Regions from separate parts of the Streptomyces sp. NPDC050418 genome, predicted to be linked through region 1. Evidence: riboswitches for the same ligand, from Rfam matches in the RefSeq annotation. Region 1 holds a riboswitch; each other region holds the start of a gene.

The links. A riboswitch is a leader RNA that binds a small molecule or an ion and turns the genes downstream of it on or off. The one in region 1 is predicted to bind cobalamin.
Region 2: linked by a shared signal. The riboswitch ahead of ACIBI4_RS15590 (cobalamin biosynthesis protein) and the one ahead of metE (5-methyltetrahydropteroyltriglutamate--homocysteine S-methyltransferase) in region 1 are both predicted to bind cobalamin.
Region 3: linked by a shared signal. The riboswitch ahead of ACIBI4_RS23595 (ribonucleoside-diphosphate reductase subunit alpha) and the one ahead of metE (5-methyltetrahydropteroyltriglutamate--homocysteine S-methyltransferase) in region 1 are both predicted to bind cobalamin.
Region 4: linked by a shared signal. The riboswitch ahead of ACIBI4_RS20835 (ABC transporter substrate-binding protein) and the one ahead of metE (5-methyltetrahydropteroyltriglutamate--homocysteine S-methyltransferase) in region 1 are both predicted to bind cobalamin.

The regions. Positions count from the first base shown of each region.
Region 1 covers NZ_JBITIG010000002.1:152,179-159,942, forward strand. The annotation lists gene aroA (3-phosphoshikimate 1-carboxyvinyltransferase) at 1-378, opposite strand, end outside; gene ACIBI4_RS04900 (hypothetical protein) at 496-1,242, opposite strand; gene metE (5-methyltetrahydropteroyltriglutamate--homocysteine S-methyltransferase) at 1,380-3,692, opposite strand; cobalamin riboswitch at 3,859-4,093, opposite strand; gene ACIBI4_RS04910 (hypothetical protein) at 4,440-4,796, shown strand; gene ACIBI4_RS04915 (DUF5959 family protein) at 4,826-5,239, opposite strand; gene ACIBI4_RS04920 (TetR/AcrR family transcriptional regulator) at 5,236-5,949, opposite strand; gene ACIBI4_RS04925 (NAD-dependent epimerase/dehydratase family protein) at 6,077-7,030, shown strand; gene ACIBI4_RS04930 (NAD-dependent epimerase/dehydratase family protein) at 7,117-7,764, shown strand, end outside.
Region 2 covers NZ_JBITIG010000006.1:64,515-72,278, reverse strand. The annotation lists gene cobN (cobaltochelatase subunit CobN) at 1-3,581, opposite strand, end outside; gene ACIBI4_RS15595 (cobyric acid synthase) at 3,578-5,086, opposite strand; gene ACIBI4_RS15590 (cobalamin biosynthesis protein) at 5,083-6,063, opposite strand; cobalamin riboswitch at 6,207-6,348, opposite strand; gene ACIBI4_RS15585 (hypothetical protein) at 6,511-6,732, opposite strand; gene ACIBI4_RS15580 (anion permease) at 6,766-7,764, opposite strand, start outside.
Region 3 covers NZ_JBITIG010000009.1:294,464-302,227, forward strand. The annotation lists gene def (peptide deformylase) at 1-371, shown strand, start outside; gene ACIBI4_RS23580 (helix-turn-helix domain-containing protein) at 425-1,402, opposite strand; gene ACIBI4_RS23585 (hypothetical protein) at 1,496-1,735, shown strand; gene ACIBI4_RS23590 (GNAT family N-acetyltransferase) at 1,778-2,281, shown strand; cobalamin riboswitch at 2,390-2,521, shown strand; gene ACIBI4_RS23595 (ribonucleoside-diphosphate reductase subunit alpha) at 2,656-5,046, shown strand; gene ACIBI4_RS23600 (ribonucleotide-diphosphate reductase subunit beta) at 5,046-6,065, shown strand; gene ACIBI4_RS23605 (CstA-like transporter-associated (seleno)protein) at 6,108-6,287, opposite strand; gene ACIBI4_RS23610 (carbon starvation CstA family protein) at 6,287-7,764, opposite strand, start outside.
Region 4 covers NZ_JBITIG010000008.1:147,192-154,955, reverse strand. The annotation lists gene ACIBI4_RS20845 (ABC transporter ATP-binding protein) at 1-53, opposite strand, end outside; gene ACIBI4_RS20840 (FecCD family ABC transporter permease) at 53-1,075, opposite strand; gene ACIBI4_RS20835 (ABC transporter substrate-binding protein) at 1,114-2,106, opposite strand; cobalamin riboswitch at 2,142-2,295, opposite strand; gene ACIBI4_RS20830 (Mov34/MPN/PAD-1 family protein) at 2,259-2,681, opposite strand; gene ACIBI4_RS20825 (amino acid permease) at 2,793-4,232, opposite strand; gene ACIBI4_RS20820 (alanine/glycine:cation symporter family protein) at 4,640-6,181, opposite strand; gene ACIBI4_RS20815 (DUF2017 domain-containing protein) at 6,554-7,144, opposite strand; gene clpS (ATP-dependent Clp protease adapter ClpS) at 7,170-7,490, opposite strand; gene ACIBI4_RS20805 (nicotinate phosphoribosyltransferase) at 7,601-7,764, shown strand, end outside.

The DNA.
Region 1 (7,764 bases):
GTGCAGCTCCACGCCCAGGGCGCGCAGCGCGCCGGTGAGCGGACCGAGCGGGCGGCGGCGCATCTGCTCGGAGGCGTCGAAGTGGAAGCTCCCGTGGCCGGCCGCGGCGAGCACGGGCAGGAACCGGGCCGTGGTGGCGCCGTCCCGGCAGTACACATGTGCCGAGTCGGCGGGTGGCCCGGCCGGGCTGCCCTCGACCCGCCAGTTCTCCCCGTCGCGCTCCACGCGGTGGCCGAGCTCGGTGAGCCCGGCCGCGAATCCCTCGGTGTCGTCGGAGACGAGCGGCCGGCGCAGCACGGTGGTGCCCTCGGCCGCGGCCGCGAGGAACAGGGCCCGCGCGGTGATGGACTTCGAGCCGGGGACATCGACGAAGGTCACGCTCTGCTCCTGGAGAAAGGGGCCGGTCGGTGGCAGCAGCCGACCGCATCCTGTCCCGTGGAACCACGGCGTGCAGACCCGTCCACGAGTTGGACGGGTCCGCGGCGTGAAGCCTGATCAGCCGTTCCCCTTCATGGCGTGCGCGACTTCGGAGACGTGCTGTGCTTGGGCTGAGGACAGGCGTCGTATCTCCCAGAGCAGCACGGCGGCGTACTCCGCTCTCGGAGAGGGAGGCGGTGGCGTGTCCGGCAGGGAGATGCCGGTCAGCGTGGCCAGATCGCGGACATCGATCCCCAGCAAGGCCGCGAAGTCCGTCACCAGGCGCGGTGTCAGCTCCTTGCGCTCGGAACCGATCAGACCGTATGTAGCGGCCGAGAGATATGTGGGTGTCACCAGCCCCAGGGTCATTGCTATGCCCAGCCAGTTCAGATTCCGGTACTGGAGCATGCGGATGATCTGCGCTCCCGGGCCGCCGGTCGGCGGCGCGAGCCCTTTCGGTGCGAAGCGGGAGCGCCGCTCCTCCTGTGGCAGCGCACGGACCAGGCCGAGAAGTTCGGCACGCTCCGCCTCGGGCAGTCGCACCGCGTCCGTCACCGTATGCCGCACATACGGCGCGGCCGATGCGTCGATCGGTGCCATCTCGTCCGGGACCTCCAGCCCCGCGAGGATGTACAAGTCCACGGCCCGGACACCGAGTTCGGGTCCAACGCACCGGAGAAACTCCTCCCTCGGGCCGCCACCTGCGAGGACCGCACGAACCTCATCCACCTCAAGCCCAGCACCGTGCGCCAGACTTTCGGCACCCAACCCTCGACGCTCGAGCAAGCGCGCCACCATCACACCGAGCCCCGGATGCTCCGCCATCCCCGCACGGTAGCCGCCGCCGGCGCAACGGTCAGCAGGCGAAGTGATGGCGCCGGGATCAGGGTGGGCCCTCGCCTGCCGCAGAGGGCGGGAGAGGCAAGCATGTCGCCTCTCCCGCCTCTTGACTCGCAGTCGGGCTACGTGAGTTCAGCTCGAACGATGCGCGCAGCGGCCACCAGGTTCTCCAGCGATGCCCTGGTCTCCGGCCAGCCCCTCGTCTTCAGGCCGCAGTCGGGGTTGACCCACAGCCGCTGGGGCGGGAGTGCTTCCAGGCCCTTGCGCAGCAGTGCGGCTGTGTCGTCCGTTCCGGGTACGCGCGGTGAGTGGATGTCGTACACCCCGGGGCCCGCCTCGCGCGGGTAGCCGTGGGTGGCGAGTTCGCGGGCGATCTGCATGTGGGAGCGGGCCGCTTCCAGGCTGATGACGTCGGCGTCGAGGTCGTCGATGGCCTGGACGATGTCGCCGAACTCGGCGTAGCACATGTGGGTGTGGATCTGGGTGGCGTCCTGTACGGCGCCGGTGGTGAGGCGGAATGCCTCGGTGGACCAGGCGAGGTAGGCAGGGTGGTCGGCGCCACGCAGTGGCAGTGTTTCGCGCAGCGCCGGCTCGTCGACCTGGATGACCGATGTGCCGGCGGCTTCCAGATCGCACACTTCGTCGCGCAGGGCAAGAGCAACCTGGCGTGCCGTGTCCGCGAGGGGCTGGTCGTCGCGGACGAAGGACCAGGCGAGCATGGTGACCGGGCCGGTCAGCATTCCCTTGACCGGGCGGTCGGTGAGTGACTGGGCGTACGAGGTCCAGCGCACCGTCATCGGCTCGGGCCGCGCGATGTCGCCGGCCAGGACCGGCGGGCGCACGTAGCGGGTGCCGTACGACTGCACCCAGCCGTGTTGCGTGGCGAGGTAGCCGGTGAGCTGTTCGGCGAAGTACTGCACCATGTCGTTGCGTTCGGGCTCGCCGTGCACGAGAACGTCGAGCCCGGCCTTCTCCTGGAAGGAGATGACCTCCTGGATCTCGGCCTTGATGCGCTCCTCGTAGCCGACGGCGTCGAGGCGTCCGGCGCGCAGGTCGGCACGGGCGGTGCGCAGGTCGGCGGTTTGCGGGAACGAGCCGATGGTCGTGGTCGGCAGCAGCGGCAGACCGAGATGGGCGCGCTGGGCCGTGGCGCGCTGCTCGTAGGCCGAGGCGCGTCGGCCGTCGGCGTCCGTGACGGCGGCGGCGCGTGCGCGTACCGCCGGATCCCGGGTGATCGGCGAGGTGGCACGGGAGGCCAGGTCGGCGCGGTTCGCGGCCAGTTCCGCCGCGATGGCGCCCGTGCCCTGCGTCAGGCCCTTGGCCAAGGTGACGACTTCCGCGGTCTTCTGGCGGGCGAAGGCGAGCCAGCGCAGGATCTGCGGCTCGATGTCACGCTCGGCGGTTGCGTCCAGCGGTACGTGCAGCAGCGAGCAGGAGGCGGCCACGTCCACCTGTCCGGCGAGCCCGAGCAGCGTGCCGAGCGTGGCGAGTGACGTCTCCAGGTCGTTGATCCAGATGTTGCGTCCGTTGACGACACCCGCGATCAGGCGCTTGCCGGGCAGTCCGCCCACGGCGGCGAGCGCGTCGAGGTTGGCGGCGGCCGCGTCCGTGAAGTCGAGCGCGAGACCGTCGACGGGGGCCTTCGCGAGAACTGGCAGCGCCTCGCCGAGACGGTCGAAGTAGGAGGCGACAAGGAGCTTGGGCCGGTCGGTGAGGGTGCCGAGTTCGCGGTAGGCGCGCGCGGCGGCGTTCAGCTCGGCCGGCGTGCGGTCCTGGACCAGGGCGGGCTCGTCGAGCTGCACCCACTCGGCGCCCGCCGCACGCAGATCCGCGAGGACCTCCGCGTACACCGGCAGCAGACGGTCGAGGAGCGTCAGCGGCTCGAAGCCGGCCGCCACGCCCGGTGCGGGCTTCGCGAGCAGCAGGTACGTGACCGGACCGACCAGGACCGGACGCCCGCTCAGACCGAGCGATACGGCCTCACGCAGTTCGGTGACCTGCTTCGTCGCATCCGAGGCGAAAACGGTGTCGGGACCCAACTCGGGTACGAGGTAGTGGTAGTTGGTGTCGAACCACTTCGTCATCTCCAGCGGGGCGACGTCCTGCGTGCCGCGCGCCATCGCGAAGTAGCCGTCCAATGCGTCGGCGGCGACGGCGTCGCGGTGGCGATCGGGAACAGCACCCACCATGACGGTGGTGTCCAGAACGTGGTCGTAGTACGAGAAGTCGCCGGTCGGCACCTCATGGAGGCCGGCATCGGACAGCTGCTGCCAGTTGGTGCGGCGCAGGTCCCGTGCGGTCTGCCGGAGGTCATCGGCGGTGACCGTGCCCTTCCAGTACCCCTCAACGGCCTTCTTTAGTTCGCGGTTGCGGCCCTGGCGTGGGTAGCCGTACACGGTGGCCCGTGCTGCCGCGGCTGCGGACTTCGTGGTCACGGAGATCTCCTTCGCGAGATGAATCCCTGAGATCCCGGAGACGGGACGGGAGCGCGAAGGGGTACGTGACCGGGCGGTGCGAGCGTGCGCGGGATGGCACGGTCCGTCCGCCTGATATGTACGCCGACCCGCCCACGAGGTCACCGGGATATCCGCGTACGAGACGTCTCGTACGCGGGCAACGGGCAGGTCTTCGGACTCGCGGACACGCCCTGCGTACCGACTGCGTACACAGGACACCTACTGGCCGTCGCTTCCCGGATCCGGTACGTCGGATCCAGTGCGTATGACGGCGGTCGTTCCCACTCACCGCTGCGGGGCAGTCCCGGATTCCCACCGGGTTCCCTCTTACGACGCATCCCGCCTGGCGGACGGGGCGAACCAGCTGCCCGGCCAGCCTAGAGGCATCCGCCCGAGCGCGGACACGGCCGTTCACATTCCGGACCGTGACATGCGGCACGGAAGCAGGGAGCCATGATCCTCGGTCACCTTGAGCACGGAGGCCGCCCCTGTCCGCCCCATGAGACGACGTTGTCGCGGACCGAGATACGTGCCAGCATCCGGACCATGCTGCGTCAGCTCATTATCAGCTGCGGCGTGTCGGCATCGAGTTGACCCGGAGGCCACCCCTCCCGGGTACTCACCGCCCACACGCAGACCTCTCGCATTCCGCGAGGGGTCTTTTTGCTTTCGCCCCCATGCAGACGGCCGGATCCGGCCCCAGATTCCAGCGAGGAAGCACACGCCATGACGCTCAACGTTCCCACCCTGACGGCGGGCAGCGGCGACGGCACCGCTGCGCCGACCGGAGCAACCCCATCTCCGTACGACACTGCGCGCCTCGCAGTGACCCTCCGCCACTCCCCCGAGATCCTGGCCCGAATCGTCTCCACGCTGCGTTCCGTTCCGGTACTGGAAATGACCTACCGAACCCACGGATCCGCCCGCGCCACCGCCGAGATCACGCTCGCACCCTCCGATGCCCCGCGCGCCTGCCGACGGTTGAGGCGCGCGGTCGACGTAGTGGCAGTCGACGTATTGGCAGCCGAAGTATTGGCTGTCAGCGCGCCAGGAGACGCCGGCCCGGATCCGATCCGGTCTTGAACCGAGCAGCATGTGAGGGGCATGTCTCCCTAGGCTGACAGCATGGGAACCCAGTGATCCGAGACCTCGCGCAGGCGTTGCCGATGGTCGGCGATCCAGTCGTCCGGGGGGACTATCGGAACCCGCACGGTGACCATGGACCCCGACTCGTCCTCCACGACCACCTCGGGGCAGTCACGCTCACCGGTGAGCTGGATGGAGAGGGTCGGCCCTCGGTCCCACTCCATCCACACCACGTCTTCGCCGGTGTCGAGACCGTGCAGCGCGGCGGCCCAACCTGCCAGTTTCGAGGCCGACAGCACCAAGCCGATACGACCGGACACGAACGGTGTCCTGACGACGATCTCGGCGTCGAGCCCCGCGTTCCATACAGGGCTGCGCCCCAGAACGCTGACGGTGACGCTGTTCCCCTCGTCATCGGCGAGGGAGATGAGCTCCCTCACGCCAGTTGGAACGTGTCGGCCAGCATGTCCACCTGCACGGCGAGCAGCGTTGCCGGCGCGTGCCCCATCCCGGTGAACTGACCGGCGGCCTCCAGGCCGACGGTGCCGTGGAGTTGCGGCCAGGCCGTGATGGCGCCGGTCAGCGCAACGGCCGCGGCGGGCTTCGCGGCGGAGAGGCCGGTCCACTCCTCCACCCATGCCGCCACCGCGGTGTCCTTGCGCAGCCACGCGCGGAGCTCGGTCAGGAGTGGGTTCACGGAGCGGACCGGGCGTCCTTCGGCGAAGACCGGCAGGAACGGGCCGAGGACCGCTCGGGCGCGGTCCACCGTCTCGGCCGGTGCGGTGAAGCCCGGCACCGGCGTGCCCTGAAGGAGCAGATAGAGGTGCGGCTGCGCCACCGCCCACGCGCGGAACGCCGTCGCCAGCGCGTGCAGCGCCGCTCGATCGCCGGCCGAGGTGTCGACTGCCTGGACTTCCGACGCGATCGAGTCGTAGGCGTCCATGACGAGTTCGGCGAGGAGGTCGTCGCGGCCCGCGAAGTAGCGGTAGAGCGCCGGTCCTGACATGCCGAGCTCTTTCGCGATGCGCAGCAGCGCCACGCTCTCCACGCCTCCGTCGGCCAGCTGCCGCACGGCGATCTCCTTGATCTCCGCGCGCGTCCGGTCGCGATACCGCTCCCGCGGAGTGCGGGTCCGTGGTGCCGATGCCATGCCTCTGCCTCCCGTTGCCTCTCGTAGCAGAGGTTACAGAGTATCGCTTTCGCTACTCATTCTTGCGTTATGCCATCACAGGAGTTACGGTCTATAACGAAAGCGCGATGTCGAAGGGAGCCAGATCATGCACACCACCACGTCTGACCTGCACATAGTTCTTGGCGCCGGACCGGCCGGCAGCACACTGGCCGGGGAGCTGGCCCGGCGCGGACATGAGGTCCGCCTCGTGGACCGTTCGGCGACCGGCGACACCCCCGAGGGCGTCACACGCGTTCAGGGCGACGTCGGGACCGTCGAGGGAGCCCGTGCCGCGATCAAGGGCGCCGCCGTCGTCTACCACTGCGTCAATGTGGCGTACCACCTGCAGCTCGACACGATGCCGGGCATTCAGAACGCCGTACTCGGCGCGGTCGAGGCCGAGGGGGCACGGCTGGTCGTACTCGACACGCTGTATCCGTACGGCGAGACCCACGGCGAGGTGATGACCGAGGACACGCCGTGGCGGGCCACCACCGCCAAGGGCCGGATGCGGGCCGCGCTGGACGAGAGGTACCTGGCCGCGCACAAGGCCGGCCGGGCTCGCGTCGTACTCGGTCGCTCGGCCGACTTCGTCGGCCCGGGAGTGCTCAACTCGTCCCTCGGCGGCGCCGTCTTCCCCGGCGCCCTGACCGGCACCGAGGTGGCCGGCCTGGGCGACATCACACTGCCGCACAGCTACACCGACATCCGCAGTGTGGCCGCCGGTCTGGCGACCCTCGGCGAGAACCCGGACGGCGACGGCCGCGTCTGGCACCTGCCCACCGCGCCCGCCACCAGCACACAGGACGTCTTCCGGCTGATCGAGCGGAAGGTCGGTCGGCCACTGAACGTCACCATCAAGACCGAGCCGGTCCCGTTCGGCCCGTTCGACCAGACCTTCATGGACTCGTACGCCGAGCTCTTCTATCAGCACACGGAGCCGCAGGTAATGGACTCCACCGCGATCGAGAAGGCCTACGGCCTGCGGCCCATCCCCCTCGACACCACACTGGAGGACACCATCACCTGGTATCGCGGCTTCCTCGGCCGCAATCGGTAGTCGACGCCGCCCGCCGGCAAGGCAGTTGGGCCCTACCATCGGTTCCTTCGGCACGCTGCGAGCCGAGCCGAGTCGAGAGGGATGTCATGGCCAGACATGTCGTCGTCGGTGCGGGGCAAGTCGGGACGCACCTCGCACGCCTCCTGCTGACGCGTGGCCACCAAGTGGTCGTGGTGACCAGATCCGGCTCGGGCCCGGACGACGCGGAGTGCGTCGCGGCCGACGTGACCGACCGCGACCGGCTCACCCGGATCGTCGAAGGGGCCGCCGCCCTGCACAACTGCGCCGGTCCGCCCTACACCCGCTGGGCCCAGGACTGGCCGCCACTGGCGGCCGCGCTCCTGGGCGCTGCCGAGTCGACAGGCGCGGTCCTTGTCACCGCGGGCAATCTCTACGGGTACGGCCCCGTCGAAGGGCCCATGACCGAGGACCTCCCGCTCGCCGCGACCGGCACCAAGGGGCGGGTCCGGATCGCCATGTGGGCGGAGGCGCTCTCCGCCCACCAGGAGGGCCGAGCCAAGGTCACCGAAGTCCGCAGTTCCGACTACTTCGGCCCCGGTGCGAGCGACCAAACCCCGGCCGGCACCAGGTTCGTACCGTCCCTGCTTGCCGGGAAGCGCACCTTGTTCCTCGGCGACCCCGACCAACCGCACTCCTGGACCTACCTGCCCGATGTCGCCACAGCAATGGCGGCCGTCGCCGACGCGCCATCCGCCTGGGGCCGTGCCTGGCAC
Region 2 (7,764 bases), on a different contig from region 1:
GGATCGGGCGCGGCCCACAGCCCTCGCTCCGCCGCCTCGAGCAACCGCTCCGAAATCCCGCGCAGCGCCCAGGGGTTGGACTTCCGCATGAACTCCTGGTTGTCCGGCGAGAACACGTACTCCGCGGCCAACTTCTCGTACATCCAGTCGTCCACGACTCCGGCCGTGGCGTCGTACCCGAACAGGTAGTCCACGGTGGCCGCCATCTCGAACGCGCCCTTGTAGCCGTGCCGCCGCATGGCCGCCATCCAGCGCGGATTGACCACGCGGGCACGGAACACCCGGTGTGTCTCCTCGCCGAGCGTGCGCGTCTTCACCTGGTCCGGAACGGCCGAGTCGCCCACGTACGCCTCGGGCGAGTCGCCGGTCAGATGGCGCACCATGGCGACCATCCCGCCGTGGTACTGGAAGTAGTCGTCCGCGTCGACCAGGTCGTGCTCGCGCGTGTCCACGTTCTTCGCCGCGACGGCGATCCGCCGGAACGCCGTCTCCATGTCGGCGCGCGCGGCCCGCCCGTCGAGCCCGCGCCCGTACGCATAGCCGCCCCACACCGCGTACACCTCGGCGAGATCCGCGTCGGACCGCCAATTGCGCGCATCGATCAGCGGCAGCAGCCCGGCCCCGTACGCACCGGGCTTGGACCCGAAGACGCGCGCGGTCGCCCGCCGCCGGTCGCCGTGCTCGGCGGTGTCCTCGTCGGCGTGCGCCCGTACGTAGTTCGACGACGCGGGCTCGTCGAGCTCCGCCACCGCCCGTACGGCGTCGTCGATCAGGGCGACCACATGCGGGAACGCATCACGGAAGAAGCCGGAGATCCGCACGGTCACATCGATCCGCGGGCGGCCCAGCTCCTCCAGGGGCACCACCTCGAAGCCGGTGACCCGGCGCGAGGCGTCGTCCCACACCGGCCGGCAGCCGAGCAGCGCGAGGATCTCCGCGATGTCGTCGCCCTGGGTGCGCATCGCCGACGTGCCCCACACCGTGAGGCCCACCGACTTCGGGTACTCGCCCGTGTCCGCGAGATAGCGCGCGACAAGAGAGTCGGCCAGCGCCTGCCCCACGTCCCACGAGAGGCGTGAGGGGATGGCCTTGGGATCGACCGAGTAGAAGTTCCGCCCGGTCGGCAGCACGTTCACCAGGCCACGCGTGGGCGAGCCGGAAGGACCGGCCGGCACATAACCCCCGTCGAGGGCCCGCAGGATGTTCCCGATCTCGTCCGTGGTCCGCGCGAGCCGCGGCACGACCTCCTCGCACGCGAAGCCCAGGACGGCCACCGCGGGCGGCAGTTCGACCCCGAGCACGTCACGCACAAGGTCCCGCACCGCCGACAGCTGCCAGTCCTGTGCCTCCATTCCCTCCGCGAGCCGGCGGCACAACTGCTCCAGAAGGTCCAGGGCATCCGCGCCGGTGCGCGCGGGGCCGTCGACGAGCGCCGTCAGACCGTCCGCCACCTTCACGGCCGCCCCGGGCTCCGCCAGCAACTCCTTCTCCACCAGGCCGAAATGCTCGGCCAGACAGGCCCGCAGACCCGGCAGCGCATGCGCCGTACCGCCCCACACCTGCGAGGCGCGCAGCACCGCGAGCACGAGGTTGACCCGCGGCTCGCCGACGGGACCGCCGCCGAGGATGTGCAGGCCGTCGCGGATCTGCACATCCTTGATCTCGCAGAGGTAGCCGTCGATGTGCATCACGAACTCGTCGAACGCCTCGTCGTCCGGCTGATCGTCGACATGCAGATCGTGGTGCAGCTCCGCGGCCTTCACCAGCGTCCAGATCTGGGCCCGCACCGCCGGAGCCTTCGCCGGGTCGAGATCGCTCACCAGGGCGTACTCGTCGAGCAGCTGCTCCAGCTTGGCCAGGTCACCGTAGGTGTCCGCGCGGGCCATCGGCGGCACCAGATGGTCCACGACCGTGGCGTGACCGCGCCGCTTGGCCTGGGTGCCCTCGCCCGGGTCGTTCACGATGAACGGATAGATCAGCGGCAGCTCGCCCAGCACCGCGTCCGGCGCACAGCTCCCGCTCAGACCGAGCCCCTTGCCGGGCAGCCACTCCATCGTGCCGTGCTTGCCCATGTGCACGATCGCGTCGGCGCCGAAGGTGTGGTCGAGCCAGCGGTACGCCGCCATGTAGTGATGCGACGGCGGCATGTCCGGGTCGTGGTAGATCGCGATCGGGTTCTCCCCGAAGCCGCGCGGCGGCTGGATCATCACCACGACGTTCCCGAACTGCAGGGAGGCCAGCACGATGTCGTCCCCGTCGACGTACAGCGACCCGGGCGGCTCCCCCCACGCCTCCAGCATGCCCTCGCGCAGCGAAGGCTCGAGCCGGTCGAACCACGCCTGGTAGTCGGCCAGCGGCACCCGCGCGGGCGCGGCCGCCAGCTGCTCCTCGGTCAGCCACTCCACGTCGTGCCCGCCCGCGTTGATGAGCCGGTGGATCAGCTCATCGCCCTCGGCGGGATGCCCCACCACCCCGTACCCGGCGTCGCGCAGCGCGTCGAGCAGCCGTACCGCGGAGGCCGGCGTGTCCAGCCCCACCGCGTTGCCCACGCGCGAGTGCTTCGTCGGATACGCGGTGAACACCAGGCCGAGCTTCTTCTCGGCGTTGGGCTTGTACCCGAGCCGGGCGTGCCGCACCGCGATCCCGGCGACCCGCGCGGCCCGCCCCGCGTCCGCCACGTACACCGGAACGTCGTCGGGCCCCTGCTCCTTGAACGAGAACGGCACGGTGATGAGCCGCCCGTCGAACTCCGGGATCGCCACCTGCATCGCCGCGTCCATCGGGGACAGCGCCGCGTCCGAGGCCTCCCAGGCCGCTCGCGACGACGTGAGGCAGAGCCCCTGCAGCACCGGGATGTCGAGGTCGGCTAGCGCACCGATGTCCCAGGCCTCCTCGTCCCCGCCCGCGGACGCCTCCGAGGCATGGGTGCCGCCCGCCGCGAGCACGGTCGCCACCAGGGCGTCGGCCTGCCCGATCAGCTCATAGAGCGCGGGGTCGGCGCCCCGCAGCGAACCGCAGTACACCGGAAGGGCGTTGGCGCCCTGCGCCTCGACCGCCTCGCAGAGCGTGTCGACGAACGCCGTGTTCCCGGAGAGCTCGTGCGCACGGTAGAAGAGCACCCCGACCGTGGGCCGGCCCTCGATGCGCGCATACGTGCCGTGCACGCCGAACTCCGGCATCTTCTCCGGCTCGGCGAAGCCCTCACCGGTCAGCAGCACCGTGTCCGACAGGAAGCGCGCCAGCTCCGCGAGGTTCCCCGGGCCGCCCTCGACGAGATAGCGCAGCGCTTCGGCGACCACGCCCGCGGGCACCGACGACTCGGCCATCAGCTCGGCGTCCGGCACGGACTCCCCGCCGAGCAGCACCGTCGCCACCCCGGACGCGCGCAGCGCCGCGAGCCCGTCCTCCCAGGCCCGCTTGCCGCCGAGCAGCCGCACCACGGCGATGTCGACGCCGTCGAGCAGCCCGGGCAACTCCTCGGTGACATCCACCCGCATCGGATTGCCTATGCGGTACGGCGCGTCGGACGCCCGCGCCGCGAGGAGATCCGTATCGGCGGTGGACAGAAGAAGAACGGTCATGAAGGTGCCCCCGGAGCGATGAAAGGAAGACCGGATGGCGCACCGGTCTCGATCAGCCTGAGCAGCGCGGAGGTGTCCGCGTGCTCCTCGATGAGGTCGCCGAGCCGGTCCAGCTGCTCCTCGCGCAGAGCACCGAAGCTCGTGTCGTCGGCGGGCACAAAACGCCGGCCCGCGTCCGCCGCGACAGCACGCAGGAACGCACGGCGGAACGCGTCGCTCTCCAGCGACCCGTGCCAATGCGTGCCCCACACACCGCCGACCCGGCAGCCGTCCAGGAACGGCTCACCGCCGAGCACTTCGGCGACCCCGTGATGAATCTCGTAACCTTCGACGTTTTCGCCCAGTGCCCTGCCCACTGGACGCGTCAGCGTCTTCTCGCGCCGGAAGCGGACGCGGACGGGCAGCAAGCCCAGCCCGTCCACCGCTCCCTCGCGGGACTCGATCTCGTCCTCGATGTGCTCGCCCAGGATCTGGAATCCGCCACAGATCCCCAGAATCGGGCGTCCCTCGGCTGCCCTGCGCCTCAGCGCCGACTCGAATCCCCGCCGTCTCAACCATGCCAACGCCGCGACGGTCCCGCGAGTTCCCGGGATCACGACGAGATCCGCGTCGACCAACTCCTCGGGCCGGTCCACGAATCGGACCACCACGCCCGGCTCTGCCGCGAGCGCGTCCACATCGGTGAAGTTCGACATCAGCGGGATCGCGCACACCGCGACCCGCAGCACCTCGTCACCGACCGGCGGCGCGACCTCCGACTCGCGCACCGCGCCGCGCAGCGAGACCCGGAGCCCGTCCTCCTCGTCGATCCCGAGCCCGTGCGCGAACGGCAGCACCCCGTAAGTGGCGCGCCCGGTGAGCCCCTTGAGCATGTCCAGGCCCGGTTCGAGCAACGAGACATCCCCGCGGAACTTGTTCACCAGATACCCGGCGACCAGCTCCTGGTCCTCCTTGCTCAGCAGCGCCGTCGTACCGAAGAAGGACGCGAAGACCCCGCCGCGGTCGATGTCGCCGACCACGACCACCGGGAAGCGTGCGGCCCGTGCGATCCCCATGTTCACGATGTCGGTGCGGCGCAGGTTGATCTCCGCGGGACTCCCGGCCCCCTCGCAGATCACCGCGTCGTACGAACTCCGCAGCTGCTCCAGGCAGTCCACGACCGTCCCGAGCAGCGCCTCCTGCCGCCCGCCGTGGTAGCCGCGGGCGCTCATCTCGCCGACCGGCTTCCCCATCAGGACGACCTGACTCGACCGGTCACTGCCGGGCTTGAGCAGCACCGGGTTCATCAGCGCAGTGGGCTCCACCCGTGCGGCCTGCGCCTGCATCGCCTGCGCCCGGCCGATCTCCGCGCCCTCGCGCGTCACAAAGGAGTTGAGGGACATGTTCTGCGCCTTGAACGGCGCGACCGACACCCCCTGCCGCACCAGCCAGCGGCAGATCCCCGCGGTGACCACGCTCTTCCCGGCATCCGACGTGGTCCCGGCGACCAGCAGTCCACCGCTCATGCCATCCCTCTTCCTGTACGCATCCGCCGCAGTCCGCCACGCGACACACGGCCCACGACCGCACCACCCGCCGCGGCCACCGCGAACGCCAGCCAGTTCACCCGCCGCGCGAGCCGCACGGCCCGTTCGACATCCGCCACGTGGACGGCGCGCCCGGCGTCGTTCAGGACAGGGCGGTGCTCCACTCGACCCCCGTACGAGAGAACACCCCCCAGCCGTACGCCGAGCGCGCCCGCGAAAGAGGCCTCCACCGGGCCTGCGTTGGGGCTGGGATGCTTCCCCGCGTCCTGCCGCCACGCGCGCACCGCACCCCGCGGGTCACCGCCCGCGAGCACGGCGAGGCACGCGGTGAGCCGGGCACCCGGCCACCCCGCGACGTCGTCGAGCCGGGCCGAAGCCCAGCCGTAGTTCAGGTATCGGGGTGACTTGTGGCCGACCATCGCGTCCAGCGTGTTCACCGCACGGAACCCGACGAGACCGGGCACCCCCGCCACCGCACCCCACACCAGCGCACCCACCACCGCGTCCGAGGTGTTCTCGGCGACCGACTCCACGACGGCGCGCGCGATGCCCGCCTCGTCGAGCGCCTGCGGATCACGGCCGCACAGATGCGGCAGCCGCTCGCGCGCGCCCGCGAGATCGCCCGCGTCCAGCGCCGAGGCGATGAGCCACGCTTCGCGCGCGAGCGAAGTGCCGCCCACCACCGACCAGGTGGCGACGGCCGTCAGCGCGACGGAGGCGGCGGGGGAGCGGCGTACGGCGCCGGCCGCGAGCGTTCCCAGGGCCACCGCGCCGCCCGCGCAGAAAGCGGTGTGCAGGACGCCGGCGGCCTTGTGGTCGCGCCACAGGACACGCTCGACGGCGCTCGCGGCGCGCCCGAACGCGGCGACCGGATGCCCACGGCGAGGATCGCCGAACACCAGGTCACCGAGGAGGCCGGCCGCGGCGCCGTACGCGAAAGTGCGATCGGCACTCACCGGTCAGCCGGCCGTCACGCCTCGGAGAACGCGCATGCGGGAGGTACTCGGCGTACATCCCGCAGCAAGGGAGGGCGGGGGAACCGGCGGAGCAGAGCAGCCGCGCATCGCGATACGTCCTCACTCAGGGTGTCCACGCCCTGGTCAGAAGGAGACGGCGGCGAGAGTTCCTGACTCCCGGGGATCAACTCCCCGGTCACAGTGGCGGGACCGCGCCGGATTCGCACCGGCTTCCTCTGCTGCTGCCGTATTGGCTCCGGCAGTCCACCACGCACCGAGAACACCCGTCAACTCGGCGTTGACCTGCGACGGAAGAGTGTGCGCAGACACACACCGGCGTACGCCGAAGCGCCCGTCGTCCGACCCGGAACGGGGGTCGGACGACGGGCGCTTCGGTACTGCTTCAGCCGCTGTTCGCGACCTCGGCCGACGATCAGGCCGACGACCTCAGCTGACGATCAGGAAGATCCCGAACGACACCGCCGCCACGCACAGCGCGAAGCAGGCGTACGCGCCGGTGCGGGCCAGCGCGGCGGAACCGCCCTGTGCGGCGGCCTCCTCCTGCTTGGAGAGGCCGAGGATGCCCAGGGTGAACAGGCCCACGAGAAGGACCGTGGCCAGGAGGCTGACGCCGAAGACGGAGCCCAGAGCTGCCCAGTCGATGTTCATGCTGCTGATTCCTTACGTGTCGGACGCGCCGCGTCAGGCGGTCGCACCGGCCGGCTGCGTGGAGTCGGCAGCAGGGGCGGGGGCCGGGATGGTGGTCTTGACGGCGCTCGCGGCCGGTGCCTCGGCCGCCTCGGCGGCTTCCGCGGCAGCGGTCGGCGGCGGGGTCACCGCGGCGATGGCGGTGGTCACGACGCCGGGACCGTCGACAGCCGGCTCGCCGGCGGCCGGGGTGTCGACCTCGTTCACGTTGTTGTGGTCGACGACCTGGCGGCGCGAGATCAGCCAGATCGCCGCGCAGGAGGCCACGAGGAAGACCGCGACGACCGCGACACCCCAGTCGCCCTGACGGGCCACGAACTCGGCGCCCGCGGCGACCAGACCGGCGGCCGGCAGGGTCAGACCCCAGGCCACGAACATCCGGGTCGCGGTGGACCAGCGCACGACGCCGCCCTTGCGGCCGAGACCCGCACCCATCACGGCACCCGAGCAGGAGTGCGTGGTGGAGAGCGAGAAGCCCAGGTTCGACGAGGCCAGGATGACCGCGGCGGCCGAGGTCTGGGCGGCGAAGCCCTGCTGCGGCTGCAGGTCGGTGAGGCCCTTGCCCATGGTGCGGATGATGCGCCAGCCGCCCAGGTAGGTGCCGAGCGCGATGGCCAGACCGGCGGAGACGATGACCCAGACCGGCGGGTTGGAGCCGGGCGCGAGCGCGCCGCCGGCGACCAGGGCCAGGGTGATGATGCCCATCGTCTTCTGGGCGTCGTTGGTGCCGTGGGCCAGCGAGACCAGACCGGCGGAGGCGATCTGGCCGGCGCGGTAGCCCTTCGCCGACGTCTTCTCACCGACGTTCTTGCCGAGCTTGTACGTCAGGCGGGTCGCGAGCATCGCGGCGAGGCCGGCCACGAGGGGCGCGGCGATCGCGGGGATGAGGACCTTGGTGACGACGACATCGCCGTTGACCCCGCCGAAGCCGATCGAGGCGACGGTGGCACCGATCAGACCGCCCATGAGGGCGTGCGACGAACTGGACGGGAG
Region 3 (7,764 bases), on a different contig from region 1:
AGAAGGTCTTCGTCTACGACTGCCCCGACGACCAGGGCGTCCGTCACACGGGTGTGGTCGTGAACCCCGTGCTCACCGAACTCCCGGCCGACCGGCGGGTCCTCGACGACAACAACGAGGGCTGCCTGTCCGTCCCCACCGCGTACGTGTCGCTGGCGCGGCCCGACTACGCCGAGGTCACCGGGCAGGACGAGAAGGGCAACCCGATCAAGGTCCGCGGCACCGGCTACTTCGCGCGCTGCCTGCAGCACGAGACGGACCACCTGTACGGGTACCTGTACATCGACCGGCTGTCGAAGCGGGACCGCAAGGACGCGCTGCGGCAGATGGAGGAGGGGACGCCTCGCTACGAGGTGGTTCCCAACGCGTAGGCGTTCTCCGGGTGGGGGCGGGCGCGTGAGCCCCGCCCCCACCCGCTGCCGTCTCAGACGCCGGCCGGGCTGAAAGGCATCGGCCCCCGGAACGTCCTCCGGTACGCGTTGGGTGTCGTGCCCAGCGCGCGCAGGAACTGGTGGCGCAGCGCCGCCGCGGTGCCGAAGCCCGTACGGCCCGCGATCGTGTCCACCGTCTCGTCGCCCGACTCCAGCAACTGCTGTGCGAGCAGCAGCCGTTGGCGCAGCAGCCAGCGGTACGGCGTCGTCCCCGTCTCCTCCTTGAAGCGGCGCGCGAACGTCCGCGGCGACATCAGCGCCCGCTCCGCGAGCTGCTCGACCGTGATCTCCTCGTCGAGATGCCGCTCCATCCACGTCAGCACCCCGCCCACGGTGTCGCAGGGTGTCCGGGGCAGCGGCCGCGCCACGAACTGCGCCTGCCCGCCGTCCCGATGGGGCGGTACGACCATGCGGCGCGCTATCGCGTTGGCGACCTCCGTGCCGTGCTCGGTGCGCACGATGTGCAGACAGGCGTCGATCCCGGCGGCCGTGCCCGCCGAGGTGATCACCGGCCCCTCGTCCACGTACAGCACATCGGGCAGCACCTTGGCCCGCGGATGCCGGATCGCCAGCTCCTGCGCGTGCTTCCAGTGCACCGCGCACTCCCGCCCGTCGAGCAGGCCCGCCGCCCCGAGCACGAACACCCCCGAGCACACGGACAGGATCCGCGCGCCCCGGTCCACTCCGCGGCGCAGCGCGTCGAGGAGCTCCGGCGGATAGGCGCGGTTCACATACGCCTGCCCCGCGGGCACGGCGATCAGATCGGCCTCCTCCAGACGCTCCAGGCCGTGTTCCACGTGGACCGAGAAGCCCGCGTGCGTGGAGAGTTCGGGACCCTCGGCGGAGGCCACGGCGAAGTCGTAGACGGGCAGGCCCTCGTCGCTGCGGTCGAGGCCGAACACCTCGCAGACGACGCCGAGTTCGAAGGGATGGACCCCGTTCAGGAGCACTGCTGCAACGTTTTGAAGCATGTCTGCCAGTGTGCCGCGTGACTGGCAGGAAATCGAGGGTGCGCGGCAGTCCTGCCACTGACCGTGCGCGGCCGTGCGCGGGATCGTAAGGGCATGACGACACAGACCCTCCTCGACTGGTTCACCTTCCTCGTCCTCTTCGCCCTCGTCGCGGGCCCCGCGCTCGCCGGGCAGGCCCGCGAGCGCCGGATCGACCGGCAGCTGCGGCAGGCCGAGCGGCGCGAGCTCGCCGCCGACGCGTCCGGCGCCACCGATGCGGCGGGCGCTGCCGGTGCCACCGACGCGGCCGGCGCCACGCCGTCCGCCCGCGTCAGCTACTCGCGCGCCGCGTAAACCGCTTGAGCCGCCCCGGCACCCGGGCGGCAGAATGCGGGCATGGACTTCACGATCAGGCCCGCACTGCCCGGCGAGTACGAAGCGCTCGGCGACCTCACCGTCCACGTCTACCTCGCCGACGGCCTGCTCGACTACGGCGAGGACGACCCGTACATCCCGACCCTGCGCGACGTGGCGGGCCGCGCCGCCACCTCCGACGTCCTCGTCGCCGTCGACGGCGAACAGCTGCTCGGCGGCGTCACGTTCGCGCGGTACGGGACCCCGCAGGCGCAGATCGCCCGTCCCGGCGAGGCCGAGTTCCGCGCCCTGGCCGTGGCCCACGCGGGCCGCGGACGCGGAGCGGGCGAAGCGCTCGTACGGGCCTGCGTCGACCGGGCGCGGGCGGCGGACTGCACCGGCGTCGCGCTCTCGACCCAGCACATGATGCACAGCGCGCACCGCATCTACGAACGCCTCGGCTTCGTCCGCACCCCGGACCGTGACTGGAATCCCCTCCCGGACCGGGACGACCTGCAGCTGCTCTCGTACGTCCTCACGTTCTAGGCCGAGTCCGCGAAGTCCCGCAGGCGCCCAACTCCCGCGCCACCCCGACCGGCAGCACATCGCGGCCCCGCCGACACAACATATGGGCATGCCGTCCGGGCGCGGCACAACATGTATGCTCATGCTCGCTGTCGTCGCAGGGGAATCCGGTGTGAATCCGGGACTGTCCCGCAACGGTGTTCAGGGCCCGCACAAGGGCCTTGGCGAGTCCGAGGACCTGCCGGCAGCGCGCCCGAGCCGACCGGTCCGGGCGCCGTTGACGTCCGGGCCTCGCGGAATGGGCCGGTGGACGCCGAGGGGTGCGCCCTGCCCGCGTACACCTCGTGCACACCGCCTCGCCGCACGGCCCGGAGCCGAGCGAGGGAGTGCACCCCGTGACCATCGCGCCAGTGGATCCGGCGACCGGGCGGGCCGCCGCGGCCGCCGCCGATGAGACCGTCCAGGACCAGCCCGGTGCCGCTCTCCTGCGGACCCTCACCGATCTGACCGCGGACCTCCCCGACACCGACCCCGGCCGGGTCGCCGCCGCCGCGCTGCGCGGCCGCAGCGCCCGCGCCGACGAGGCCGAGCTGCGCGAGCTCGCCACGGAGGCGGCCGCCGGACTCATCGCCGAGGACCCCGCGTACGCGAAGCTCGCCGCCCGCCTCCTCACCCGCACGATCGCCGACGAGGCCGCCACGCAGGGCGTGCGCACCTTCACCGAGTCCGTCTCGACCGGGCACCGCGAAGGCCTGATCGCCGACCGCACCGCCGAGTTCGTGTGGGTGCACCACGCGACCCTCGACGCGCTCATCGACCCGGCCGCCGACGACCGCTTCGGCTACTTCGGCCTGCGCACGGTCTACTCCCGCTACCTCCTGCGCCACCCGATCACGCGCAAGGTCATCGAGACGCCGCAGCACTTCATGCTGCGCGTGGCCGCCGGTCTCGCCGCCGACGAGTCCACGGGCTCCGTGGACGAAGTGGCCGCCCTGTACCGGCTGATGAGCCGCCTGGACTACCTGCCGTCCTCGCCGACGCTCTTCAACTCCGGCACCCGCCACCCGCAGATGTCCTCCTGCTACCTCCTGGACTCGCCCCTCGACGAGCTCGACTCGATCTACGACCGCTACCACCAGGTCGCCCGCCTCTCCAAGCACGCCGGCGGCATCGGCCTCGCCTACTCCCGTATCCGCGCCCGCGGCTCCCTGATCCGCGGCACGAACGGGCACTCCAACGGCATCGTCCCGTTCCTGAAGACCCTCGACGCGTCGGTGGCGGCGGTCAATCAGGGCGGGCGCAGGAAGGGCGCCGCGGCCGTCTACCTGGAGACCTGGCACGCGGACATCGAGGAGTTCCTCGAACTGCGCGACAACACCGGCGAGGACGCCCGCCGCACCCACAACCTCAATCTCGCGCACTGGATCCCGGACGAGTTCATGCGCCGCGTCGAGGCGGGCGGCGACTGGTCGCTGTTCTCGCCCGCCGACGTGCCCGAGCTCGTCGACCTGTGGGGCGATGAGTTCGACGCCGCGTACCGCCGGGCCGAAGCGGACGGGAAGGCGTCGAAGACCATCCCGGCCCGCGACCTGTACGGCCGCATGATGCGCACCCTCGCGCAGACCGGCAACGGCTGGATGACCTTCAAGGACGCCGCGAACCGCACCGCCAACCAGACCGCGGAGCCCGGCCACACCGTCCACAGCTCGAACCTGTGCACCGAGATCCTGGAGGTGACGGACGACGGGGAGACGGCCGTCTGCAACCTGGGCTCGGTCAACCTCGGTTCTTTCGTACGGGGCGACTCCATCGCCTGGGAGCGCCTGGACGAAACCGTCCGCACGGCCGTCACCTTCCTCGACCGCGTCGTCGACATCAACTTCTACCCGACCGAGCAGGCGGGCCGCTCCAACGCCCGCTGGCGCCCGGTGGGTCTGGGCGCCATGGGCCTGCAGGACGTCTTCTTCAAGCTCCGCCTGCCCTTCGACTCGCCCGAGGCCCGTGCCCTGTCCACCCGTATCGCCGAACGCATCATGCTCGCGGCATACGAGGCGTCCTGCGACCTCGCCGCAAAGGACGGCCCGCTCCCGGCCTGGGACAAGACCCGCACCGCCCGCGGCGTCCTGCACCCCGACCACTACGACGCGACCCTGAACTGGCCCGAGCGCTGGACCGCCCTGCGCGCCCGCATCGCCGCCACCGGCATGCGCAACTCGCTCCTGCTCGCCATCGCGCCCACCGCCACCATCGCCTCCATCGCCGGTGTCTACGAGTGCATCGAGCCGCAGGTCTCCAACCTGTTCAAGCGCGAGACGCTCAGCGGCGAGTTCCTCCAGGTCAACGCCTACCTCGTGGACGAGCTCAAGAAGCTCGGCGTCTGGGACGCGCAGACCCGCGAGGCCCTGCGCGACTCCAACGGCTCGGTCCAGGGCCTCAACTGGATCCCGGAGGACGTGCGCGCCCTGTACCGCACGGCCTGGGAGATCCCGCAGCGCGGCCTCATCGACATGGCCGCCGCACGCACCCCGTTCCTCGACCAGTCCCAGTCCCTCAACCTGTTCCTCGAGACGCCCACCATCGGCAAGTTGAGCTCGATGTACGCGTACGCCTGGAAGCAGGGTCTGAAGACCACGTACTACCTGCGCTCGCGCCCGGCCACCCGGATCGCCCGCGCCGCCGGAGCCGCCCGTACGACGGAAGCGGCGCCCATCCCCGTCCAGCAGGCGGACCCCGACGCGATCGCCTGCTCCCTGGAAAACCCCGAGTCCTGCGAGGCCTGCCAGTAATGACGACCGAAAGCCGCCCGAAGAACCTTCTGGACCCGGGCTTCGAACTCACCCTGCGCCCCATGCGCTACCCCGACTTCTACGAGCGCTATCGGGACGCGATCAAGAACACCTGGACCGTCGAGGAGGTCGACCTCCACTCCGACGTCGCCGACCTCGCGAAGCTCTCGCCGGGGGAGCAGCACATGATCGGCCGCCTCGTCGCGTTCTTCGCGACGGGCGACTCGATCGTGGCGAACAACCTGGTCCTGACGCTCTACAAGCACATCAACTCCCCCGAGGCGCGGCTGTACCTGTCCCGCCAGCTCTTCGAGGAGGCCGTCCACGTCCAGTTCTATCTGACCCTTCTGGACACCTACCTCCCCGACCCGGAGGACCGCACGGCGGCCTTCGCGGCGGTCGAGAACATCCCCTCGATCCGCGAGAAGGCGGAGTTCTGCTTCAAGTGGATGGACTCGGTCGAGTCCATCGACCGCCTGGAGACAAAGGCCGACCGCCGCCGCTTCCTCCTCAACCTGATCTGCTTCGCTGCATGCATCGAAGGGCTCTTCTTCTACGGGGCCTTCGCGTACGTGTACTGGTTCCGGTCGCGGGGGCTGCTGCATGGGCTGGCCACCGGAACGAACTGGGTGTTCCGGGACGAGACCATGCATATGAATTTCGCGTTCGAGGTCGTGGACACGGTCCGCAAGGAGGAGCCCGAGCTCTTCGACGACGAGCTGCGGCAGCAGGTCACCGACATGCTGAAGGAAGCCGTCGAGGCGGAGCTGCAGTTCGGCCGCGACCTGTGCGGGGACGGGCTGCCCGGCATGAACACCGAGTCGATGCGCCAGTACCTGGAATGCGTCGCCGACCAGCGGCTCGAACGGCTGGGCTTCGCGCCGGTCTACGGCTCGGAGAACCCGTTCTCCTTCATGGAACTCCAGGGCGTCCAGGAGCTCACGAACTTCTTCGAGCGCCGCCCCTCCGCCTACCAGGTGGCGGTCGAGGGTTCGGTGTCGTTCGACGACGAGTTCTAGGGTCCGGTTCCAGGGCCTGACCGGCGGATCAGGCCCTGGCGCTCAACAACACCGGAACCCCTCCCGAGGGTCCGCCTCCCGCGCGTCCATCCGCTCCCGCTCGAACTCCCTGCGGGACTTGGGCTCCTGGCCGTGGGAGCGGGCGTGGGCGGCGTAGTGGTCGTACGCCGCCTCGCCCGAGAGTTCGCGCCACCAGTAGCGGACCCTCCGGAGGGCGGTCATCAGGACGTGCCGGCCGTCACCGAGGTGGCGCCGCCGTCCGGGCCGGCCGAGGCCGCCGCCAGTTCCGCCTTCTCCTCGGCCGTCGGCCACAGGCCCGCCGGGGCGACGATCTTCGACTCCACGTACTCGGCTTCCTTGATCTCGGCGGAGCCGGGGTTGCGGATCGCCTTGACGCAGACGCGGGTCGCGTCGGCCAGGACGATGACGATGAGGACCGCGAAGAGGGCCGAAAGGACGCCGTCCACCGTGGCGTTGGTGACGATGGTCTCCATCGCGTCGCGGGTCTTGGCCGTGCCGAAGGACTCGGCGCCGGAGTCGAGTGCGTCCTGGTAGGCCTTGCGCTGGGCGAAGAAGCCGACCTTGATGTCGTCCGAGAACACCTTCTGCCAGCTCGCGGTGAGGGTCACGGCGACGTCCCACAGGAGGGGAATGCCCGTCACCCAGGCCCACTTGAGGCGGCCCGACTTGATGAGCAGCGTCGTACAGACCGCCAGCGCGACCGCCGCGAGCAGCTGGTTGGCGATGCCGAAGAGCGGGAAGAGCTGGTTGATGCCGCCCAGCGGGTCATGGACGCCGACCCAGAGGAAGTAGCCCCAGCCGCCGACCACGATGGCGCTGGTCAGCCAGACACCCGGCTTCCACGAGACGTCGCGCAGCGGCTTCCACACGTTGCCCAGGGTGTCCTGCAGCATGAAGCGGCCCACGCGCGTACCGGCGTCGACCGTGGTGAGGATGAAGAGCGCCTCGAACATGATCGCGAAGTGGTACCAGAAGGCCTTCATCCCGGCGCCGCCGATGACGGCCGAGAAGATCTCCGACATACCGAGTGCGAAGGTCGGCGCGCCACCGGTCTTGGAGGTGATGGCGGGCTCGCCCACGTCCTTGGCGGCCTGGGCCAGAGCGGCCGGGTCGATGCTGAAGCCGAAGCTCTTCACCGCCTCGGAGGCGGACTCCAGCGTCGGGCCGAGCACGCCCGCGGGCGAGTTGACCGCGAAGTACAGACCGGGCTCCAGGATGCACGCGCAGATCACGGCCATGATCGCGACGAACGACTCGGTGAGCATCGAGCCGTAGCCGATCAGCCGGACCTGCGTCTCCTTCTGCACCATCTTCGGCGTCGTGCCGGAGGAGACCAGCGCGTGGAAGCCGGACAGGGCGCCACAGGCGATCGTGATGAAGACGAACGGGAACATGGAGCCGGCGAAGACCGGACCGGCGCCGCTGGTCGCGAACTCGGTGACAGCGTCCATCTTCATCGTCGGCATCGCGATCACGACACCGAGTGCGAGCAGCACGATCGTGCCGACCTTCATGAAGGTCGAGAGGTAGTCACGCGGCGCGAGCAGCATCCAGACCGGCAGGACCGAGGCCAGGAAGCCGTAGATGACCATCCAGATGACCAGCGAGGACGGCGCGAGCGTGAACGCCTCGGCCCACGAGGACTCGGCGACCCAGCGGCCCGAGACGATCGCGAGCA
Region 4 (7,764 bases), on a different contig from region 1:
TCGACGAGGGTGCGGCCCCCTGTCGCGTACGAGAGCGAGTCGATCTTCAGCATCACGCGCCCACCCCTTCGGCGGACCGGCCGCGGTGCAGCAGCCACAGGAAGAACGGCCCGCCGGTCAGGGCGGTGAGGACGCCGACCGGGATGTCCTGGGGCGCCGCCACCGTCCGGGCGGCCAGGTCCGCGACGACCAGGAACAGCGCGCCCCCGAGCGCCACGACGGGCAGCAGGCGGCGGTGGCCCGCGCCCACCACCATCCGCGCGGCGTGCGGCACCATCAGGCCGACGAAGCCGATGGCCCCGCTGTAGGCCACGGCCGCGCCGGTGAGCAGCGAGGCGAGGACGAACACGGCGGCACGGAACCGGCCCGTGTCCAGGCCGAGCACGGTCGCGCCCTCCTCCCCCGCGAGCAGCAGATCGAGCGGCCGGGCCAGCGTGACCAGGACGAGCGTGCCGGCCAGCAGGGTCACGGCGGGCAGCGCGAGCATGTCCCAGCGGGCGCTGCCGAGTCCGCCGAGGGTCCAGTACAGGACCTCCTGCACGTGGTTGGCGTCGGCGGATGTGACGAGGAGCAGGCTGGTCAGGGCGGACAGGATGTACGCGACGGCCACGCCCGCGAGCACGAGCCGGGCCCCGGTCATGGCGCCGCCGCGGCCGCGGGCGAGGACGTAGACGAGGGCCAGGGAGCCCATCGCGCCGGCGAAGGCGGCCGCGGGGATGGTGACCGTCATGGCCACGCCCGCGCCGATGCCCAGCACGATCACGGACACCGCGCCCGCCGACGCCCCCGAGGAGACGCCGAGCAGGAACGGATCGGCCAGCGGATTGCGGACGAGGGCCTGCAGGACCGTGCCGATCACGGCGAGGCCCGCGCCGATGACCGCACCGAGCAGCACCCGGGGCAGCCGGACGTCGAGCACGATGGTGCGCAGCGGGCTCGGTTCGGCGCCGCCGGTGAGGATCCGTACGACTTCGCCGGGTGCGATCCTCACCGGCCCGAGCGCCAGGCCGGCGACGGCTGCCACCGCGAGGGCGGCGGCGAGCACCGTCACCGCGAGGCCGGGGCCGAACCTCACCGGACCGGCATCCCGCTTCAACCCGCCCGCGCTCCGCGTCACTTGACCGCGTCCGGGTGAAGCTGGGCGGCCAGCTTCGCCACGGCGGCGGGGGCGCGGACGCCGAGCACCGCGTCCGAGAGCGGGAGCACGGCGAACTTCTTGTTCCTGATCGCGGGGACGTCCGCGAGCGCGGGGTCGTCGAGCAGGCGCTGCTTCTTCTGGGCGACGGTCTGCGCCCCGTAGTCGTAGATCACGATGACCTCGGGGGCGCGTTCGACGACGTTCTCCCAGGAGGCGTCGCCGAAGGACTTGTCGAGGTCGGCGAAGACGTTGCGGCCGCCGGCCCGGGTGATGATCTCGTTGCCGATGCCCCGGCCGCCCGCGGTGAACGCGGTCTTGTCGCCGCTGTCGTAGACGAACACGGTGAGGGGTTCGACGCCCTTCAACTGCCGTTCGGTGGCGGCGAGTTCCCGCTCGGACTCGCGCACCCAGTCGTCCGCGCGCCCGCGCACCCCGAAGGTGCTGCCGACCTCGCGCACCTCGCGGTAGAGGTCCTTCACCGACACGGCGGACTTCTTGCAGCCCTCGATGTTGAGCCGGGTGTCGATCCCGGACTTGGCGAGCGCGTCGCGCGAGCGGCCCTCGTTCCCGGCGAAGGCGCTCGCGTAGCCGCCGTAGACGAAGTCCGGGTTCACGGACAGGAGCTTCTCGTACGAGGGGTACTCGTCGGCGAGCACCGGGCGGGACTTGTAGTCCTTCGCGTACTCGGGCAGGACGGCGTCGTCGAGATAGGCGGTGCCCGCGATGCGGCCCTTCAGACCGAGCTCGAGCAGCACCTCGGTGACGTGCTGGTTCATCGTGACGGCGCGCTCGGGCGGCGCCGTGAAGGTGGTCTTCACGCCGCAGTTGGTCACGGTGTAGGGGAATCCGGGGGCCGTCGCCTCGGGCTTCGCGTCGCCCGCAGCCGTGGAACAGGCGGCGAGCGGGGCGAGCAGGGCGGTGGCGACGGCGGCGCGCGTGAGGGTACGGGCTGCTATGGGCCAGGACATGGCTGGGCCTCCTCCGGGGATTTCCGCGTCCCCAGTCGGTGGAAAAGGCGGCAGGTCAGTTCCTGACTCTCCGGCCGTGCTGGCCGGTCACAGTGGCGGGACCGTCCCGGATTCGCACCGGGTTCCTGGCTCCTGCAGCCCTAGGTCGAGGCTCAGTATGCCCCGACCACCTTCACCTCTTCTTCGGTGACCTCCCCCTCGACGATCCGGTACGAGCGGAACTGGAACTCTCCCGCGTCGTCCGCGTCCGCCGTGGAGACCAGGACGTAGTGCGCGCCCGGCTCGTTCGCATACGTGATGTCCGTACGGGAGGGGTACGCCTCGGTGGCCGTGTGCGAGTGGTAGACGATCACCGGCTCCTCGTCGCGGTCGTCCATCTCGCGGTAGAGCTTGAGCAGATCGCCCGAGTCGAACTCGTAGAACGTGGGCGAGCGCGCGGCGTTCAGCATCGGGATGAACCGCTCGGGACGGCCCTCGCCGACGGGTCCGGCGACGACGCCGCAGGCCTCGTCGGGGTGGTCGGCGCGGGCGTGCGCGACGATCTGGTCGTACAGGGCCTGGGTGAGGGTCAGCATGTCGCCGAGCATAAGCAGGTGGGCCAGGGAATCGAGATCCCTGGCCCACCTGGTGAGACGCGGGCGTGAGACGGGCGCCTGGCAGGGGTGCCCGTATCCCGGTGTCCCGGTCTACTTCTCCGCGTACGCGAGCTCGCGGCGCTCCGCGATCTGCGGGTTGCGGGACTTCAGGACCGACCAGCCGATGCCGAGGAGCACGGCCCAGACGGCGCCGACGTACAGGCTGATCCGGCCGTCGGGGTCGAGGCCGATCATCACGGTGACCATGAGCAGGAAGGCCACGGCGATCCAGCTGCAGACGGTGCCGCCGGGGGCCGGGAACTTCGAGGCGGGCAGCCGGCCCGCGTCGACCGCGTGGCGGTACTTGATGTGGCTGATCAGGATCATCAGCCAGGTCCAGATACCGGCCGCGGTCGCCACCGACGTGACGTACACGAAGGCCTTCTCCGGGACCACGTAGTTGAGGACCACGCCGATGCCCATGAAGGCCACCGAGATGGAGATGCCGATCGCCGGCAGGCGGCGGGAGGACAGTTCGCCCACGCGCTTGGGCGCCTCGTTGTTGGAGGCGAGGTCACGCAGCATGCGGCCGGTGGAGTACATGCCGGAGTTGCAGGAGGAAAGCGCCGCGGTGAGGACGACGAAGTTGACGATCGCGGCACCGGCCGGGATGCCGATCTTCGCGAAGGCCGCGACGAACGGGCTCAGGTCGGCGGTGAACTCGGTCCACTTGACCACGCACAGGATGACGGTGAGGGCACCCACGTAGAAGAGGGCGATCCGCCACGGCAGGGTGTTGATGGCCTTCGGCAGGGTCTTCTCGGGGTCCTTGGACTCGCCCGCGGTCACACCGACCAGCTCGACGGCGAGGAAGGCGAACATGACGCCCTGCAGGGTCATCAGGGACGAGCCGATGCCGTTCGGGAAGAAGCCGTCGTAGTCCCACAGGTTGGAGACGCTCGCGGTGTCGCCGGCGGCGGAGAAGCCGAAGGTGACGACGCCGAGGCCGATCACGATCATGCCGATCAGCGCGGTGACCTTGATCATCGAGAACCAGAACTCGAGCTCGCCGAAGAGCTTCACGGAGATGAGGTTCAGGCCGAAGAGCAGGACGAGGAAGACCAGCGCGGTCGTCCATTGCGGAATGTCCGGGAACCAGTAATGGATGTAGATCGCGGCGGCGGTCAGTTCCGCCATGCCCGTGACGATCCACATGAGCCAGTACGTCCAGCCGGTCACGTATCCGAAGAACGGGCCGAGGAATTCCCGTGCGTACTCCGCGAAGGAGCCTGACACCGGGCGGTACAGGAGCAGCTCGCCGAGCGCCCGCATGATGAAGAAGATGATCACGCCCGCGAGGGCGTACATGAGGATGAGGCTGGGGCCGGCCTTCTCGATGTTGGCCCCGGCCTTGAGGAAGAGGCCCACACCGATGGCGCCGCCGATGGCGATCATCTGGACCTGGCGGGCACCGAGGCCCCGCTCGTACCCCTCGTCGGACTCCGCGGCCTCACTGCCGTCGTTGTTCGAATCGACCTGCACTGAGGTCATGGTGGTGCGCCTTTCTCCATGCCGAGCCGTGCCGTACGCGCTTCGTACGTGCCCGGATCGGGTCCCGATCCCCCCGGATGTGGATGGAGCCATTGCCTACCGGCGGTCCGCCGGCGGGGCGCCCCCGCTCGGGCCATGGGTGGCGGCCCGGCAGGTGGTTGGGAACTTTTATCACGCGGACAACAGGGTCAAAACGTTCTCAATGTGGCGGACGGCATAGGGAAAAGGGGACATACGTCGTCTCGGCGGCGAATGACGGCGGCCAGTTTTTGAGTGTTCTTTATGCGGAATTGAGGGTCCTCTGAGCGAACAGCCCACAGCGGCGAGAAGACGTCGGGGGAACGGGAACGGGCCCGCCCCCACCGGTGAGGGTGGGGGCGGGCCCGCCGCTGTGGTTGCCGGAAGGCTCAGACCTTGACGGTCTCGCGCTCCTCGGTCTCCTCCGGCTCCGGCTCACCGTTGTCGCGGCGCTCGGCGTACGCGAGGAACTTGGCCAGCTCCCGCTTGACCACCGGGAAGAGCAGGTACAGGCCGATGATGTTGAACACCGCGAGGATGAACAGGACCGCGTCGGCCAGGCTGAACAGCGCCGTCAGCGTGAGCAGCGAACCGCCCGCGGCACACACCGTGTACAGGACGCGGAACAGCGTGAGGCTGGGCTTCGAGCGGCCGAAGAGGTGGGACCAGGCCTTCTCGCCGTAGTAGCCGTAGGTCAGCGCGGTCGAGAGCGCGAACAGGATGACCGCGACGGTCAGGACGTACGGGAACCAGGGCAGGACGGTCGCGAAGGCGTCGGAGGTGATGACCACTCCGCCGGGGGCGTCCGGGTCGGTCCGCGCGGCCGTCAGCGACGGCGGGCTGACGACCACGACCGTCAGAGCGGTCATGGTGCAGATGACCACGGTGTCGATGAACGGCTCGAGCAGCGCGACCAGGCCCTCGCTCGCGGGGTGCTTGGTCTTGACCGCGGAGTGGGCGATCGGGGCGGTGCCGAGGCCGGCCTCGTTGGAGAACGCGGCCCGCTGGAAGCCGGCGATCAGGGCGCCGATGAGACCACCGGCGAAGGCCTCCGGGTTGAAGGCGTACGACAGGATGTCGGTGATGGCGCCCGGCACGGCACCGGCATTGACGGCGAGGACCGTCAGGCAGCCGAGGATGTAGATGATCGCCATCGTCGGCACCAGCTTGGAGGTGACGTTCGCGATCGACTTCATGCCGCCGATGAGGACGACACCGATGAGCAGGGCCACGACGACGCCGAAGACCATGGCGCCGGCCGAGGAGTCGATGAAGCCGTTGTCGCCGCCGGTGGTGTTGGCGAGCTGGCTGTAGGCCTGGTTGACCTGGAGCAGGTTGCCGCCGAAGAGACCGAAGAACAGCACGAAGACCGCGGCGCAGACGCCGAGCACCTTGCCGAGCTTGTGACCGGCGGAGCCGGTGCCGAAGCGGTCGGCGAGACCGGCGGGCAGGTACTGCATGGGGCCGCCGGAGACCGTGCCGTCGGCGTGCACCTTGCGGTACTTCACACCGAGGGTGACCTCGACGAACTTCGTGGCCATGCCGAGCAGACCGCAGACGGCCATCCAGAAGGCCGCGCCCGCGCCACCGATGGTGATGGCGACGGCGACACCGGCGATGTTGCCGAGGCCGACGGTGGCGGAGACGGCGGCGGTCAGCGCGCCGAAGTGGTTGACCTCTCCGACGGCTCCCTTCTCGTCGTACTTGCCGCGCACGACCTTGAGGGCGAGCTTGAACTTGCGTATCTGGAGGAAGCCGAACAGGCCGGTGAAGAGCAGGCCGGCGACGACGAGCCAGGCCACGATCAGCGGCACCTCGGCGTCACCGACGGGGACGGCGTAGAAGACCCACTTGCCGAGGAAGTCGGCGACAGGCGTGACAACGCTGTTGACCGATTCCTCGATGGAGTTCGTCAGGGATTCGAGAGACATGGTGCTACCTCGATGCGCGTACGGGACGCGCGGAGATCGGCGGCATCCGAGCGGGGGATGCGGCAGGCAGGGCAGTGGGGGCACGCAGGGGGCGAACGCCGTCGTACGCCGGCGACTTGCGGTGGTGCGGTGCTGCTGCCTGGCGGTGCGCCAGGGCTTCGGGGGCGGCGAGGGGTGGTGCCGCCAGCGAAGTGCCGAATTTTTACCATGGCATTTACGCTTCTTTGCGTGACGAGCGTCACGGCCCCGGACGCGAAAACGCCCGCCACCAGTCATTACGGCAGCAGGCGTGACGCGATCGTTATTCGGACATCATGATCCGGATATCGGATGTCAGCAGTGTGGTGCGCACTGGCACCTTACGGCTGTGCGCTACGGCAGAAGCGTCTCCACGAGCGTCTCCTGGAGGCCGCCCAGCCACAGGTACGCCATCACCATCGGCTTGCGCTCGTCGGTGTCCGGGAGGCGGTAGAGCAGGTCCGTGTCCTCGTCGCTGATCACGTCGAGGCGGGCCGCGATGGCGAGGCGGAGGTCGTTGAGGGCGCCGAGCCACTGCCGGGACTCGTCGGGGGTCAGCTTGAGGACGGCGCCGCCCTCGCCGGCGAGCGTCAGCTCGTCGAGGCTGCGGATGACCACGAGCGCGTTCTCCCGCTTGCCCGCGCGCAGGTCGTTCTCGGTGAAGCGCCGGAACTCCGAGGAGTACGCCTTGAGTTGGTCGTCGGGGACGGCCTCGGGATCGCCGTACGCGTCGGGGAAGAAGCGCTGCAGGACGGGGTCGGTGGGCGGCTCGCTCGGGCCCTCGGCGAACAGTTCCGCCAGCGGGTCGGCGTTCTCCTCGCCGCCCGGGCCCGGGCCGATCAGCTCCAGGAGCTGTACGGCGAGGGAGCGCAGGATGGAGACCTCGACCTCGTCGAGCGCGACGGCCGCGCCGCCGCCGGGTACGGGCTCGAACATGCCGGCCATCAGTTCCTGCCCCGCCTCTGCGCCATCAGTTCCTGTCCTGACTGAGCGTGGCCCACAGGCCGTAGCCGTGCATCGCCTGCACGTCGCGCTCCATCTCCTCGCGGGTGCCGCTGGAGACCACGGCGCGGCCCTTGTGGTGGACGTCCATCATCAGGCGGTGGGCCTTGTCCTTGGAGTAGCCGAAGTAGGCCTGGAAGACATAGGTCACGTAGCTCATCAGATTGACCGGGTCGTTGTGCACGATCGTGACCCAGGGGACGTCGGGCTCGACCACCGCCGACACGCCTTCGACGGGGTTGGTGATCTCTACGGGAGACACATCAGGGGCCACACTCACTTTCCCCATGCTGCCACTTGAGGCCTGGGGACGCATAAACGGGCCCCTGGATCAGCGCCCGGCCACCAACAGCCGATCCGAAATCGTCAAAGTGACGAGATGGGGGTACAGTCCTCGTCATGAACACAGCGGACCTTGGGCTGCCGGTGGATGTTCCGTCGACGGCTCTCTTCACGGACCAGTACGAGCTGACGATGCTGCAGGCCGCCCTGAAGTCCGGTACGGCCGGGCGGCGGTCGGTCTTCGAGGCGTTCACACGGCGGCTGCCCGAAGGGCGGCGCTA